DNA from 2 places in the Cognatishimia coralii genome. Region 1 is predicted to be linked to the other one. Evidence: riboswitches for the same ligand, from Rfam matches in the RefSeq annotation. Region 1 holds a riboswitch; the other holds the start of a gene.
The links. Region 1 has a riboswitch for cobalamin ahead of WG622_RS05520 (DUF1636 family protein). Riboswitches for the same ligand answer to the same signal wherever they lie in the genome.

Region 1 (7,595 bases):
CGGCTTGGTCGTCCAGCCACGTCGCCCAAAGTTGGTTGGCCGAGAAGAACACATCCGCAGGTGCTCCCTGTACAATTTGGCGCGCAAGTGCTGCGCTGCTGGCATAAGAGGTCGTCACTTTGATCGGTGCGCTTGCGTGAATTTCATCCAAGACACCCCGCAGGCTCGCTGCCGCAAAGACCGTGATCTCGGCCAGCGCCACTGTCGGTACAAGGAAGAATATACAGGATAGAAAGCGCAGCATTGTGGTGTCCGAAGTTCGCAAGGACTATGGGCGAGCTCTGCGCCAGTGGCAAGCGTTCAGTGGGCCAGCCCCCGTCGCCCTGAAGGGCGCCTCCCCCGGAGTATTTTGGGCAAGATGAAACTAGCGCGCGGCGGCGAAAATGCCCTCAACGTCCAGATGCTCCTCGATGTGGTCCGCGAGAGAGTCCAGAGTGGTTTCTACGGTTTGGTCGTAGCTGGCGTCAGTGGCCTTGGCGCCAAGGCTTGCAAGAAACGCGGCGCGGAACGCATCGTCGCGGAACATGCCGTGCAGGTAACTGCCTTGGATTTTGCCGCTTTCGCTGGCTGCGCCTTCTGGACGGTTGTTTACCGATGCAAAGGCGCGGGCACGATCGGGGCCGTCGGTGCGCCCGATGTGGATTTCGTAGCCCGTGAAATCGATGCCGGAGCTTGCGTGTTTGGCGTTCACTTCGGTCAGGCTTTTATTTGGAGTCATCAGGGTTTCCACATTGAGGAACCCGAGGCCTTTGGTGTCGCCAGCAGGGCCTTCGATACCGTCAGGGTCTGAGATCTTGGCGCCAAGCATCTGATATCCGCCGCAAATCCCGAGGACATGACCGCCACGCCGCAGATGCGCTTGCAGGTCGATGTCCCAGCCTTGGGCGCGCAGGAAGGCGAGATCTCCGATGGTGGATTTGCTGCCGGGGATGATGACGAGCGTGGCATCTGCCGGGATCGGCTGGCCTGCGCGCAGCATGGTGAGGCGGACATCCGGTTCTTGGGCCAAAGGGTCCAGATCATCGAAATTGGCGATACGAGAGAGGCCGAGGCAGACGATATGGATGTCGCCTGTAGTTTCGGATCCTTTGAGGTCGAGCGCGTCTTCGGCAGGGAGTTTCCATGCGTCAGAGAAATAGGGAAGCACGCCGAAACCGGGCCATTTGGTCGTATCTTGGATCAGTTGGTAGCCATCATCAAACAGGCTGGGATCGCCACGGAACTTGTTGATCATGAAGCCTTTGACGAGGCTTGCGTCCTCAGGAGAAATCACGGCCTGTGTACCGACGATCTGTGCAATGACGCCGCCGCGATCGATGTCTCCAGCGAGGATCACGGGCGTATTTGACGCCTGCGCGAAGCCCATATTGGCGATGTCCCCTGCGCGCAGATTGACTTCGGCCGGACTGCCTGCGCCTTCGACGATGACGAGATCGTGCTGCGATTTCAAATGGTTGAAACTTTCAAGCACCGAAGTCATCAGCTGCGGTTTTAGCTTGGCATAATCGCGCGCTTTGGCCGTGGTCAGCCGCTTGCCCTGCACCACCACCTGAGCGCCAACGTCGGTTTCGGGCTTTAGCAGGACCGGGTTCATATGCACAGTCGTGGGCAATTTGCACGCCAAGGCTTGCAAAGCCTGCGCGCGGCCGATCTCGCCGCCATCTGACGTGACGGCGGCATTGTTGGACATGTTCTGCGGCTTGAACGGCGCGACAGACAACCCACGTCGCAAAGCCGCACGGCAGAGACCTGCCACCAGCATCGACTTTCCGACATTGCTGCCGGTGCCCTGAATCATGATGGCTTTGCTCATGGGCTACCCTTGTTTTGGCAGAAAGGCCTCGACCGCAGCCGTCGCGATCACATTCACGGTTCCGTTGTCTGGGTTGGTCACATCCATACCGCCAAAGACGGCTTTGACCGTCGCCTTACCGCGTGGCAGCACCTCGGCCAGGGCCGCGCAATCCACCTGTTCGGGTTTTTGCACACCGATCGTCACGGAAACGCGCATCTCTTCGCTGGGGATGCCAAGCGTACCAAACATCGGAATGCAGGAATGACGGATCGCGTCTTCAATCGCGCGTTCTGCTGCCTTGGTATAGTCCTGACGGAAGAGGTTATTGCCCATGCCCATTTCCAGGATAAACCGTTGATCGCTCATGGTTTTACCTCCACATCCATCGCCACCGAGATCGCGACATTGGCGATGACGGTGGGGTTGCCTTCGGGGCGCGGCACGTCGAGGCCGCCTTTGACGGGGGTCACTGTGACTTGGCCGTAGGGGAAGATCGCTGCGATTTTGGCTTTGTCGATCTGGTCGGGTTGAGCCACTGCGACCTCCACAGTGATCTGCATCTCGGATTTGTCTTTGCCGAAAAGCTCCGCGAGGTTGATCGAATTGTGCCACAGCGCATCTTTGACGGCGCGGGTTGCGGCCTCGGTATAGTCCTGACGGCGCAGGGAACTACCCATGCCGAATTCGGTGAGGAGACGTTTGAGGGGCATTAAAACTCAACCCCCTTCTGCGCCTTTATCCCGTCACGGAAGGGATGCTTCACCAGCGTCATTTCCGTCACCAAATCCGCCGCCTCAATCAGCTCTGGCTTCGCGTTCCGCCCTGTCAGGCACACATGCGTCATCATCGGTTTCTCTTCCAAAAGAAACTCAACGACCTCATCAATATTCAGATAATCATTGCGCAGCGCGATATTGATCTCATCCAGCAACACAAACCGATTGCTCTCATCCCGAATGAGCTGCTTCGCCAGCTCCCAGCCCGCTTCGGCCTTGGCGATATCGCGGTCGCGGTCCTGGGTCTCCCAGGTGAACCCTTCGCCCGAGACATAGAACTTACATTCATCCTTGAAATGCGTCTCAAGAAAGTCGCGTTCCCCCGTCGCCCAAGCGCCTTTGATGAACTGCACAACCGCCGTTGGCATGCCATGAGAGATACAGCGCATGATCATGCCGAATCCGCTGGAAGACTTGCCTTTGCCGGGCCCCGTATGCACCATGATCAGACCTTTTTCTTCGGTCTTATTCTCCATCAAACGGTCCCGCGCGGCCTTGATTTTCTTCATTTTCTCGGTGTGACGCGCAGAGATGTCGGCATCTGTACTCATGGGGTCGTCCTCTTAACTTGACTCAGGGGGCGGATAGGCGCATTCCCGTCCTGTTGGTTCCTGTACTTAGTGCAGGTGAAAAGGGAATGCGACATGGATTGCGACGCAATCCAAACCGCAGCCGCCCCCGCGACCGTGAGCGGAGAGGGTTTGGCAAGCCACTGGCGCAAGCTGGGAAGGGCCAAATCCGCCAAGGGAAACCTTGGGATCCGTAAGCCGGGAGACCTGCCAACACCTGTGACTTTAACCGGACGGGGTGTTCCGGTGTCGGGAGCTAGCCTAAGTTGCCCGCCCTACTCGCCCTTGTCCCTCCTGAAAGGAGAGACATGATGACTATGGAACCAGTCGAGGTTCTAGTGTGTTCGACCTGCCGCGCGGGCATGCCGACGGATATGGAAGGCCCGCGTCCGGGCGCACAACTGGCTGAGGCTTTGCTGGCCAAAGACTGGCCCGCCCATGTGACCGTGAAAACCACTGAATGCCTGAGTAATTGTGACAGCGGCTGTTCCATCGCCGTGCGCGGTGGTGCAGATCGTTGGACCTATGTCTACGGCAACTTCACCGGCGCCGAGGATGCGGCTCTCGCCCATGAGGGACTTGTGAAATACGCAGGCACCGAGGACGGTCTCGTGCCCTGGCGCGAACGCCCCGTTCACTTTCGTAAAAACTGTATCGCGCGGATCCCACCGCTGCGCCTGCCGGAGTAAGGCTTATGAGCACGCTTGAGAAACTTCCTGTTACTGTGATCACCGGCTTTCTGGGCTCTGGCAAGACAACGCTGGTCAGCAAGCTGATGCAGAACCCGCAGGGCAAACGTCTGGCGGTTGTTGTGAATGAGTTTGGTGATGTGGGCGTTGATGGCGACATCCTGAAATCCTGCGCGATCCCTGATTGCCCAGCCGAAAACATTATGGAGCTGGCGAACGGCTGTATCTGCTGCACCGTGGCCGATGACTTCATCCCTACAATTGAAGCACTGATGGCGCTGGAACCCCGCCCCGATCACATCCTGATCGAGACTTCGGGTCTGGCGCTGCCGAAACCTTTGCTGAAGGCCTTTGACTGGCCTGATATTCGCAGCAAGATCACTGTGGACGGCGTGATTGCTCTGGCCGACGCCGAGGCCGTTGCGGATGGTCGTTTTGCTTCGAATGTTGCCGCAGTGGATGCTCAGCGCGAGGCGGATGAGGGCTTGGATCACGAAACTCCTCTGGCAGAGGTCTTTGGCGATCAGATTTCCTGTGCGGACATCATTCTGCTGACCAAGCCTGATTTGGCCGGCGAAGACGGCGTTGCCAAGGCAAAGGCCTTGATCGAAGAAAACTCTCCGCGTCCACTGCCAGTTGTCGAAGTGGCCGAAGGCATGGTCGATCCCCGCGTTATCCTTGGCCTGAACGCCGCCGCCGAGGACGATCTGGACAGCCGTCCAAGCCATCACGAAGATCATCACCATCATCATGACCACGACGACGATCATGACCATGACCACCACCACCATCACGACCACAGTCATGATGATTTTGACAGCATCGTTGTCGACATCCCCGAACAGATCGACGCGGCCAGTTTTGCGGCCAAGGTCGAGGCCATGGCGAAAGAGCAAAACATCCTACGCGTCAAAGGCTATGCGGCCGTCGAGGGCAAACCCATGCGCCTTCTGGTGCAAGCGGTCGGCGCGCGGGTACGTCACCAGTTTGACCGCCCTTGGAAGCCAGACGAGGCGCGCCAAGGCAAAATGGTCGTCATCGCGGAACATGACAACGTGAACCGCGCAGCCATCGAGGCGGCTTTCGCCAGCTAACCATGCACGTCGTCTTTCGCGAAAGCCACGGGCTCGAGGAAACGGAAACGCCCTTTGACGTCGGACAGACTCCGGCGGATCTGGTGGTATTGTCCTATTCCGACAGCGACCTCGGCGCGTTCGCGGCGGGCTGGCATCGAGGCAAGGATGATCTGCCGTCTCTGAGGCTCGCGAATATCTCGGCGTTGAAACACCCGCTGTCCGTCGACACCTATGTCGAGAACACGCTTGAGGGCGCGAAGGCCGTTTTGGTGCGTTTGATCGGCGGCATCCCCTATTGGTCCTACGGCATCCAGCAATTGCAAGATCTGGCAAGGCGCAAGGGAATTGCCCTGGCCGTGCTACCTGCGGATGGGCGGCCTGATACACGGCTGGACGAGGTCTCGACCCTGCCCAAGTCGACACTGGAACGCCTTGCGCATCTTTGTGACACGGGCGGAGCCGTCGCGGCGCAGGCCGCTTTGGCGCAATTGGCGATTGCGGCGGGGATCTATGCGAAACCTGTGGTCGGATCCAAACAACTGCCAGACTTTGGCGGCTGGACACCCGAAACCGGGGTCTGTGACGCCCAGCGCACGACAGACAAACCGCTCGTCGCGCTGACCTTTTATCGCAGCTATGTCAGCTCGGCCGATCTCGCCCCGATTGAAGCCATGTTCACTGCGCTCCGAGCACGTGGCTTCGAGGTTATGGGACTGTTCGCACCCACTCTCAAACAGCCAGAAGCGGCGGCTTGGATTGCGCAGACCTTGCAAGAGCTTGCGCCCGCTGCCGTCGTGAATGCCACGGCCTTTTCCGGCAAAGGCAGCGATGGCACCTCGCCTTTGGATGCCACAGACGCGCCGGTCTTTCAGATCGCTCTGGCGACCTCGCGCAAGAAAGCCTGGGCTGAAAGTGAACGCGGCCTTGCACCAGCAGACCTTGCCATGCACGTGGTTTTGCCAGAGGTCGACGGGCGGCTTTTCGCAGGCGTGGCCTCGTTCAAAGAGCCGGGCAAGAAAGACCCAGACCTGCAGTATTCCCGCTTTGGCCACCGCGCCCATGCGGATCGGATCGAGGCCGTGGCCGACAAAGTCGCGGCATGGGTGAAGCTGTCTGAAACGCCAGTGCCCGAAAAACGAGCGGCGGTGGTTCTGTCGACCTACCCCGGAGCCGATTGGAATATGGCCCATGCTGTGGGTCTAGATGCTTTAGCGAGTGCTGAGGCCATCGTAGAGGATCTCGCGTCCGAGGGGTTTGAGACCCACGGCGGCGACGCGGGCTGGCTCGGCGCGGCGCTCGGCACTCAGTCCCTGCGTTTCTCGCTGGTGGAGTATACCGAAGCGCTAAGCGACCTACCTCAAGAGTTGGTCGAAGATTTGACAGAGGTTTGGGGGTCTCCTGAAACGGACGCTCTGGTCAAAAACGGCGTCTTTGAATTCGCAGCAATCCGGCGGGGCAATGTCATAATCGCCCTCCAACCAGAACGCGGATCAGAAGACGTCCGCGAGGACGAATACCACGACCTTGCCCGCACCCCGCGCCATTCCTATGTGGCCTTTTACCTATGCCTGCGGAAAAGCTTTGGCGCAGATGCGCTCATCCACGTAGGCGCACACGGCACGCTGGAATGGCTCCCCGGCAAATCCGTCGCCCTGTCAAACACTTGCTGGCCCGAAGCACTAGCGGGCCATATGCCCGTCATCTATCCGTTCATCGTCAACGACCCCGGCGAAGCCGCCCAAGCCAAACGCCGCATCGGTGCCGTAACACTGGGCCATGTGCCTCCGCCCTTAAAAGAAAGCGCGGCCCCGCAGAGGTTCGCCCATCTGGAAAGCCTCTTGGACGAATTTTCCAACGCCGACGGCCTCGACCCGAAACGCAGAGATCGCTTGCAGGACGGTATCCGCGACGAGGCAGAGGCTCTGGGGCTGGCTGCGCAATTGGGATTAGACGGGGCCACCTGCCTCGCCGAAGCCATAACCCGCATCGACACCTTCGTCTGTGACATCAAAGAAAGCCAATTCGGCGACGGGCTGCATGTCTTTGGTCGCGCGCCGGAAGGCCAAGAGGCCTTTGACGCGGCCCCTTCTGCAACATCGGAACGCGCAGCCTTAACGCGCGCGCTAAAAGGCAAACGGATCGAAGCCGGCCCCTCTGGCTCACCTTACCGAGGCCGCACCGACGTGCTGCCGACCGGTCGCAATCTCTTCACCACTGACCCTCGGTCTGTGCCCACCCGCTCCGCCTATGCACAGGGCGTCAAACTCGCCGAGGAACTGGTCCGCCGGCACCTCCAAGAAGAAGGCGACTATCCCAAGAACCTGATCGTAGATCTCTGGGGCTCGGCCACCATGCGCACGGCAGGCGAAGAATTCGCAATGGCGCTCCATCTCTTGGGCGCGAAGCCTGTGTGGGATGAAGGGTCTGAGCGGGTTTCTGGTGTCGAAATTCTTCCAATCGCCATGCTCGACCGCCCGCGCATCGACGTGACTCTGCGCGTCTCGGGCCTGTTCCGCGATGTGTTTCCATCGCTCTCAGCGCTCTTTTCACAGGCCGTTCGCGCTTTGGCGACCCGCGAGGAATCCCGCGACTGGAACCCTTTTGCTGGCGACACCCCTGCTCCGCGCGTCTATGGCCCAGCGCCGGGCAGCTATGGGTTGGGCATTGGGCACCTGACTGACTATGGCGCA
Region 2 (7,595 bases), on a different contig from region 1:
ACTCGACAACGGAGTGCCGCAGCGCATGGTCTCCTGTCACACTGGGCTCGTGGACGGTTACGTGATCGAGGGACATGTGCCTGCAGCCGACATCCGCCGCCTTCTGAACGAACGCCCCGATGCGGTCGGTCTCGCAGTCCCCGGAATGCCCTATGGTTCGCCAGGGATGGGGCCGGAAGACGAACGCGATGCCTACGACGTCTTCTTGATCCAGAAAGACGGCTCGACCGAAATATTTTCGAGCTACCCAGCAGGGTAACCGAGCCGAATTATGGAAGTCCTTTCCCCAATCTAGCTAACCTATTCAGCCGCTTCAGCGCAGACTGGCCAATGGTATCCAAAGTAGTTACGTTGCAACATGTTGACAGTCAACAAAACACAAGTACTCGGCATACTAGCTGTCGTCGGCGCCGTCGCCACTGATCAGGTAACAAAAGCCTGGGTTGTCGCGAGCGCCGATACCCTAAAAGACGGGATCGCTGTCTTTCCCGGGCTTAATCTCACGTTCCATCGCAATGATGGCGTAACCTTCGGGCTTTTGGGTGGCGCCCCCTGGTGGGGCCTCTTGCTTCTTGCGCTTATCATTTGTGCCTGGCTCCTGATCATGATGCTTCGCACAGAGAGCAGTATAGAAGCGATTGCGTATGGGGCGATCATAGGTGGCGCGCTCGGCAATGTCGTTGATCGCATCCATTATGGAGCCGTAACAGACTTCCTTGATTTTTTCATTGGATCTGCACACTGGCCGACTTTCAACATGGCAGACGTATTCATTGTCGGAGGTGCCGGATTACTGCTGGTGGTACCAGTGATCCAGAGGCACTTCGAGGGCGATCATTGAAGACATTGCCCCAAGTTTCATTCGGCGGATTTTTTGCCTGAGCAACTGTTTCCTCGATTTGCCGGACAAGAAAAATTTCTCGTGCCACAAGTCTGAATAATCTATGTTGGCATTGTAGGTGCCTACTCCGGCGAGCTTGCCGATCGCTCAAGTATTGACTTTTCTAAAGGCACCGCGACAAAACCAAGTTTCGAAATCGAACCAGTAACCACCCGCAGATATTGAATCATAAAGAAGGTTGCTCAAAAAAAGGACTTGCTCGGCGCATGCACCTACCAACGCTTACTTTATGCCGAACCTGCCGTGACGCGGATCCAACCCTGTATGATCAAGTGGTATCAACGCTAAAGGCAGCGAATGTGAAGGCAAAATTGCAGCACGTCGATTGCATGTCCGGCTGCATGCGACCACAAACGCTTGCAGTCCGACAGAACGACAAGACTGCTTATCTTTTCGGTGAGATAACTGCTCAAGACCTGCCGGACATCCTGACATTCATCCGGATGTATCAGGAAAGCCCAGACGGTAACTTCGCGGATGCAAGGCCACTTGGAAAGCTGCGTTTCAAGGCTATTGCTCGCATTCCCGCAGATGTGCAGTAAACCACCCGCACCACGATATTAGTAGCTCCTGCGGTGAATTATTGCATTCAGTACAGTGTTGACAGCAGCAGATTTCAAATCAATTTGGCGCTGCGGAACTTAGGCATGCCGGTTTCGTACTTGACCTGCTACCGCCTAATCGGACAGAAACAGTCATTACGGTGCTCAAAGGTGCAAATGCATTAGAGCTGAAACGGGAATGAGGACGGTGGACCAAATCGCGGCACCGAAACCTCAACCGCCCCCGCGACTGTGAGCGGCGAGCTACCTTCCATTTCCACTGGTGCGAGAGTGCTGGGAAGGGGGAAGACGGCATCGACCCGCGAGTCAGGAGACCGGCCGTATATTGAACGTAACTTGCGCCGTCGGGTGTGACGGCAAGGAGGACTAAAATGACGACAAACGCTATCAAAGCATCCGCTGTAGGATCAACCATTCTGCCCGCAGTGTTCGCCCTTATTCTGGGTTTGGGTGTTGTTACTGTGACCGGCCATGCTCAAGCTTCTGGCCTGCATGACGCTGCTCACGATGTGCGCCACGCAACTGGCTTTCCCTGCCACTAAGACCATGTTCAGTCGTATTCTGACCAGCGCGTTGTTCGCTGGTGCTGCAGCGGGGCTGATTGCCGCCTTGCTGCAGCTTTATTTCGTGCAGCCTGTACTTCTCCACGCCGAACTTTATGAGGGTGGCGATTTGGTGCATTTTGGCGCTGATCCTGTGACTGCGCATCCCGAGTTGCCCGGCATGTTCGCCGAGCCGGTGCGCGACGGCCTAAGCATCATCTTCACGATGCTGACGTATACTGGCTATGCATTGGCCCTTGTGGCGCTTATGTCGATTGCCGAACAACAGGGTCGTGAGATTAACGGTCGCACCGGTTTGCTTTGGGGCTTGGCTGGCTTTGTTGCCTTCCACTTTGCGCCTGGCTTGTCGCTGGCGCCTGAAGTGCCAGGCGTAGCCGCAGCAGATGTCGGTGTGCGCCAAGTATGGTGGACTGCTACTGTTGCCACAGCTGGCGTCGCCATGTGGTTGATCGCCTTTGGAGGCAACTTGGTGAGCTATCTGATCGCCGCTGGACTGCTGATAGCGCCTCACGTCGTCGGTGCGCCTGAACCCGACACCTTCGCTGGCCCGGTTCCGACCGAGATCGGCGCGCTATTTGCCGCCCGAGCCTTTGGCATCGGCATGGCCGCTTGGGTGTTGCTGGGAAGCTTTGCCGGATACTTCTGGCAGGCTGAAGGCAAACGCGCGAACGCCGCCGCCTGATTCCTTTCCTCTATTGCTTTCCCGCCGGTCACCGCCGGCGGGAGCTTTCATTTATTGAGGAGGACAAAATGTCCCGTTCACTCGCTCTCTTCGCCATCGGGCTGATTTTTGGCGGCGGCGTCGGCTTTGTGATCGCGGCCGGCAGCGGCAGCACCTTTGACAGCCACGACCATGCTGACCCGTCTCAACATGGTAGCAATGCGGAGATGGCAGCCCATGACCACTCTGCTGTCACTAACTTACCGGCCGACAGCAATGCCCCCAGCGTGGCGATCAAGATGATTAAAGATCCGATGGCAGGTTGGAACTTGCACGTGACACCGCAAAACTTCCGATTTTCTCCTGAGAATGCCTCTACTGAGGAAATACTTGGTGAAGGTCACGCGCATGTCTATATCAACGGCGAAAAGCTGGGGCGCCTTTATGCCAACTGGATACACCTCCCATCACTGCCGGATGGCGACGTTGAGATAAAAGTTTCCCTCAATGGCAACAGCCACAGCCCGCTAATGGTTGGGGGCTTGCCCGTCGAGGCCAAACTAATCGTTCAAGCAGACGATGACGGCTCCTGAGCAAAACTCAGATCTTGACTGAACTTCGGTCGCAGGGGCCTTGCGCCCCTGCATTGCCATGGTTTGCATGTCAGGATCGAATGCAATCCTCCCCTGAGCGCATCATTATGGCAAATGGCAATAGCATGAACCAACTCGCTATCGGCTCATTTTACTCTGTGAAAAATCCTTGAATACGCGAAGCGTCTCTTCGCTTACATGATGCTCGATACCTTCAGCATCGTGCTCGGCCACGTCTTTGGAAATACCCAGGGCGATAAGGAACTCCACAACAATTCGGTGCCGCTTTCGACAAGCCTCGGCCAATCGCCGCCCAGCATCCGTTAGGCGTATTGATCGGTAAGGTTCCTGCACAATGAAGCCCTCGCGTTTAAGCCGGGTCAGGTTCTTGGACACAGTGGGCTGGGTCACGCCGAGCCGCTCGGCAATCTCCACGGGCCTCGCTGAACCGTTCTGGTGAATCAGCTCCGCGATCAGCTCGACATAATCCTCCACAACTTCGCTTTGTCGGGCGGCGCGGGCTGCCTCGAAACCGCTCACCTGGTCGTCAGGTTTACGTCCGAATAGTTGTGGTTTCTGATCGGTCATTCTGCTCTCGGTGTCTATTGCTGGTGCGGAACCCTGCTTGCCGCGCCTTATTGTGTATGCACCAGCGACGCGGGCCTTGACAATGACATAGACTTTTCTACAAAACTTAGCCAAGGCTAATAATTATAGACTGAACCATGAAACACCTGATTGCATCTGCCTTGATTGGCCTGCTTCCGCTTAGTGTGGGGGCCACTGCCATTGAAGAAGCCCCTTGGGCACCTCGGGCCGCAGCCTACCGGCTGAGCCTATTCATGGCGAACTTGACACCCGTTCCCTGGGAGAAGATTGAAAACAATTGGACTGCTCCGGCACCCGGCAGCGCAGTTGCGGTGGAGGCACTGTCACGGGTATCGGATAGCGACGCCCAGAACATTCGTGCAGCGCTGGCTGCGGAAGACCGACAGGCCCTGTTTGCTGCCATTACAACGGCATTGGCCAAAGGTATTCTGCAGCACCTAGAGGCAGCCGAGGCGACACTTGGCCAGCCTGAAGCCGCATTTGAGGTTGCGCAGTCTGCGGCCTTGTACCGCGCGTTCGAGGACGGCATCCTGGCGGCGGACAAGCAGGCCGCACACGACCTAGGTCGCGCCTGGCTGGTTCTGAATTCTTCTCTGGGTAGCACCGGTATTTTGAACAATGGCGCTCAAGACCCGAATGTGGCGCGATTTGCTGAGGCGCAAAAAGTTATCGTGGAGTACATTGAGACAAACTATCTGCCCTCCGTTTTTGTCGAACGTGGCAAGCTGACCCCGGCACCGGAGAGCGCAGTGCGCTCCGGTACGCCGGTAGTGTTGCCCGCCACACTCCCACCGGGCTCCAATATTGCTGATCAGCGCGAGCTACCCCGGCTGGTGCTCCAGTTTGAAGAGGCTGGCGAGGATGAGGCCAACCTGCCGCTTGTGGCCTATGGCGACATGCTGTTCGACAGCCCTGAAATCTTTGGTTCCCCAGCACGTGACCTGGGCATTGCCTGTTCAACTTGCCACAACCGGTCCGATGTGAACCGGGATTTCTTTATCCCCGGCCTCTCTAGCCATGCTGGCGGGATGGATGTGGACAGCTCCTTCTTCAATCCGATGTTCAATGACCGGGAAGACGATCACCTGGATACGCCGTCAATGCGAGGCATCCGCTTTACAGCGCCTTACGGGCGTGATGGGCGCGAGCCGAGCCTGCGCAGTTTTGTACGCAATGTGATCGTGACCGAGTTTGCCGGAGCGGAGCCAACGCCGTTCCAACTCGATGCGATGGTCGCCTACTTGCGCGCCTTTGACTTTCTGCCCAACCCACAGATAGACGAGGCCGGGCGGCTGACTGACAAGGCCTCTGAGGCTGCGAAACGCGGTGAGGTACTGTTCAATACCGAATTTGCCGGGCTTGGCGACAGGTCCTGCGCCTCCTGCCACACCCCGGACCGGTTTTTCCGAGATGGGCAGACCTATGACATTGGCTCGGCCGAGCCGCCGTTCCCGGGCGGCACCGCAACCCCATTCGAAACGCCCACATTGCGCAATGTCAACTTCACCGCGCCCTACATGCATGACGGATCGCTGGCGACCCTAGCGGGGGTTGTAGACTGGTTCAACGATACCAAGGATCTGGGCTTGGATGCGGAACAGCGCGCCGATTTAACTGCCTATCTGCGCGCGGTAGGAGATGGTGAGGAGCCCTACCAGCGCTTTGAAGGCCGAGACAGCGTGTTCCGCCTGTCGTGGGAAGAGCTTACCACTTTTGCTTCGACGCTGGACACACTGATCCCGATGCGGGATGCGGAGAACATCGCCGTATTGATTGATACTGTTGCACCGGATCTGGCGGCAGATGCGAGCGTTATGATCAATCAAAACGCTAAGCCAGAAATCTACCGATTTGCCGCAATTCTTCAGGCAGTTGGCGATGCCAGCGCCGCTGGCGACTGGGCTGAGGCGAGCCTCCAGTGGGACGCTTTCAAAACCATGCAAGCCGAGATTGATGAGAGGATGTTCTGATGCTGTCGCGCCGTACCTTTTTGACCACTGTCGCTGCCGCCCTAACAGTGCCAGCAACTGCCTCTGCGGAAGAGGCACTGAAACTCGCCTTCATTCCGCAAGAAAACCCAGAGAAGCTGTTGGGGGATATCGAGGCGATCACTGCCTGGCTGTCCCAGCAGTTGGAGGTTCCAGTCACCGGCTTTGTTACCTTTGATCATGCTGCGGCAGTTGAGGCATTGCGCAATGGTGATGCCGATATCTCCTTCATGGGTGCCTTGCCCTTTGTGCTGGCAGAAGACCAGATCGGGGCGGTGCCACTTCTGTCCGAGGTTTACCGCGGCCAGCCGAGCTATTCGGGCCGGGTGTTTGTGCGCAAGGACAGCGGCATCGAGACGCTGGCCGACCTGCAGGGCCGTGACATTGCCTTTGCCGATCCGGTGTCGGAGTCCGGCTATCTCTATCCGCTCGACCTGTTTGTGCGCGAAGGACTCGTTGCGGATGCAGGCGATGCGGACCGGTTCTTTGGCCAGAAGTTCTTTGCCGGTGGTTATCAGCAGGCAATGCAGGCTATGGCCAACGGGTTAGTGGATGCTGCGGGTGCCAGCCAGTATGCCGATCTTTATCTGACGCCTGAGCAGCAGGCCGAGGTCAGGGTGCTGGGCGAAAGCGCGCAGATCCCCAGCCATGCCATCATTGCCCGGCCTGGTCTAGATGCGGCCTTGCAGGCCCGCTTCGTGGATGCCATGCTGCGCCTGAACCAGGCTGAGAACCAGTATTTGCTGGCCTATCTCTACGGCCCAGACGGCTATGTGGCAGCAGATCCCAAGGTCTATGACGGGGTCAGGCAGATGGCACGCCGTTACGGCTATCTAAAATGACCCAAGCGCTTGCCCTCCATGCTGTGTCGCATTGCTTTGACGACGCTGAGGCCCTGCAGGATGTGTCGCTGCAGGTGGCACCGGGGGAATGTGTGGCCTTGCTGGGGCCTTCGGGCGCCGGCAAGTCGACCCTGCTGGCCTTGCTGGATGGGCGGGTCCGGGGATGGCGCGGTCGGGCTGAGGTACTGGGCAACCGGCTTCCAAATGATCGGGCACCAGAACGAAAAACCCGGCTAGAGACTGGCTTCATCTTTCAGGAGTTCGCCCTGGTTGACCGGCAGAGCGTTTACCAGAATGCGATGAACGGGCGGCTGGGGCGAATGCGCCTCTGGCCGTCGCTTTGGGGGCGATACGGTGCGCAGGATCACCTCAAGACGACCATCGCGCTGGAGGACACCGGCCTAACGGAGTTGGCACAGCGCCGTGCAGATCAGCTTTCAGGTGGTCAGCGCCAGCGAGTGGCCATCGCCCGCTGCCTGGCGCAGGAGCCTGAGTTGATACTGGCGGATGAACCGGTCAGCAACCTCGATCCAGCCCACGCCGAACGCATTCTGGAACTGATCACCAACACAGCGCGAAATCGCGGCATCGCTGTAGTCTTCAGTTCGCATCAGCCAGAGCTTTCGCGGCGCTTTGCCGACCGTATCGTTGGATTGCGCGCGGGCGCGGTGCTGTTTGACAAGCCCTCCGCGATGGTCGGCAACGATGACATCAGCGATTTGTACCATGGAACAGTACCTGGTGACGGATTGCGGGTGGTGAGCTGATGAGCCGGATCTTGGTTTGGATGGTACTCGGGCTTGCTGTGCTGTGGGCTGCAGGAAACGCTGACATCGGCTTGGAAAAACTGCCCGGAGCGGGTCCGAGGCTAGCAG

Region 2: linked by a shared signal. The riboswitch ahead of WG622_RS14895 (CbtB domain-containing protein) and the one ahead of WG622_RS05520 (DUF1636 family protein) in region 1 are both predicted to bind cobalamin.

The regions. Positions count from the first base shown of each region.
Region 1 covers NZ_JBBGAZ010000001.1:1,096,997-1,104,591, forward strand. The annotation lists gene modA (molybdate ABC transporter substrate-binding protein) at 1-244, opposite strand, end outside; gene WG622_RS05500 (cobyric acid synthase) at 365-1,813, opposite strand; gene WG622_RS05505 (Lin0512 family protein) at 1,817-2,161, opposite strand; gene WG622_RS05510 (Lin0512 family protein) at 2,158-2,505, opposite strand; gene cobO (cob(I)yrinic acid a,c-diamide adenosyltransferase) at 2,505-3,122, opposite strand; cobalamin riboswitch at 3,160-3,369, shown strand; gene WG622_RS05520 (DUF1636 family protein) at 3,452-3,829, shown strand; gene cobW (cobalamin biosynthesis protein CobW) at 3,835-4,923, shown strand; gene cobN (cobaltochelatase subunit CobN) at 4,926-7,595, shown strand, end outside.
Region 2 covers NZ_JBBGAZ010000009.1:103,143-110,737, forward strand. The annotation lists gene WG622_RS14880 (DUF411 domain-containing protein) at 1-259, shown strand, start outside; gene lspA (signal peptidase II) at 359-841, shown strand; gene WG622_RS14890 (DUF1636 family protein) at 1,108-1,443, shown strand; cobalamin riboswitch at 1,588-1,801, shown strand; gene WG622_RS14895 (CbtB domain-containing protein) at 1,836-2,006, shown strand; gene WG622_RS14900 (CbtA family protein) at 2,011-2,709, shown strand; gene WG622_RS14905 (hypothetical protein) at 2,778-3,281, shown strand; gene mntR (manganese-binding transcriptional regulator MntR) at 3,420-3,869, opposite strand; gene WG622_RS14915 (cytochrome c peroxidase) at 4,007-5,860, shown strand; gene WG622_RS14920 (phosphate/phosphite/phosphonate ABC transporter substrate-binding protein) at 5,860-6,720, shown strand; gene WG622_RS14925 (phosphonate ABC transporter ATP-binding protein) at 6,717-7,487, shown strand; gene phnE (phosphonate ABC transporter, permease protein PhnE) at 7,487-7,595, shown strand, end outside.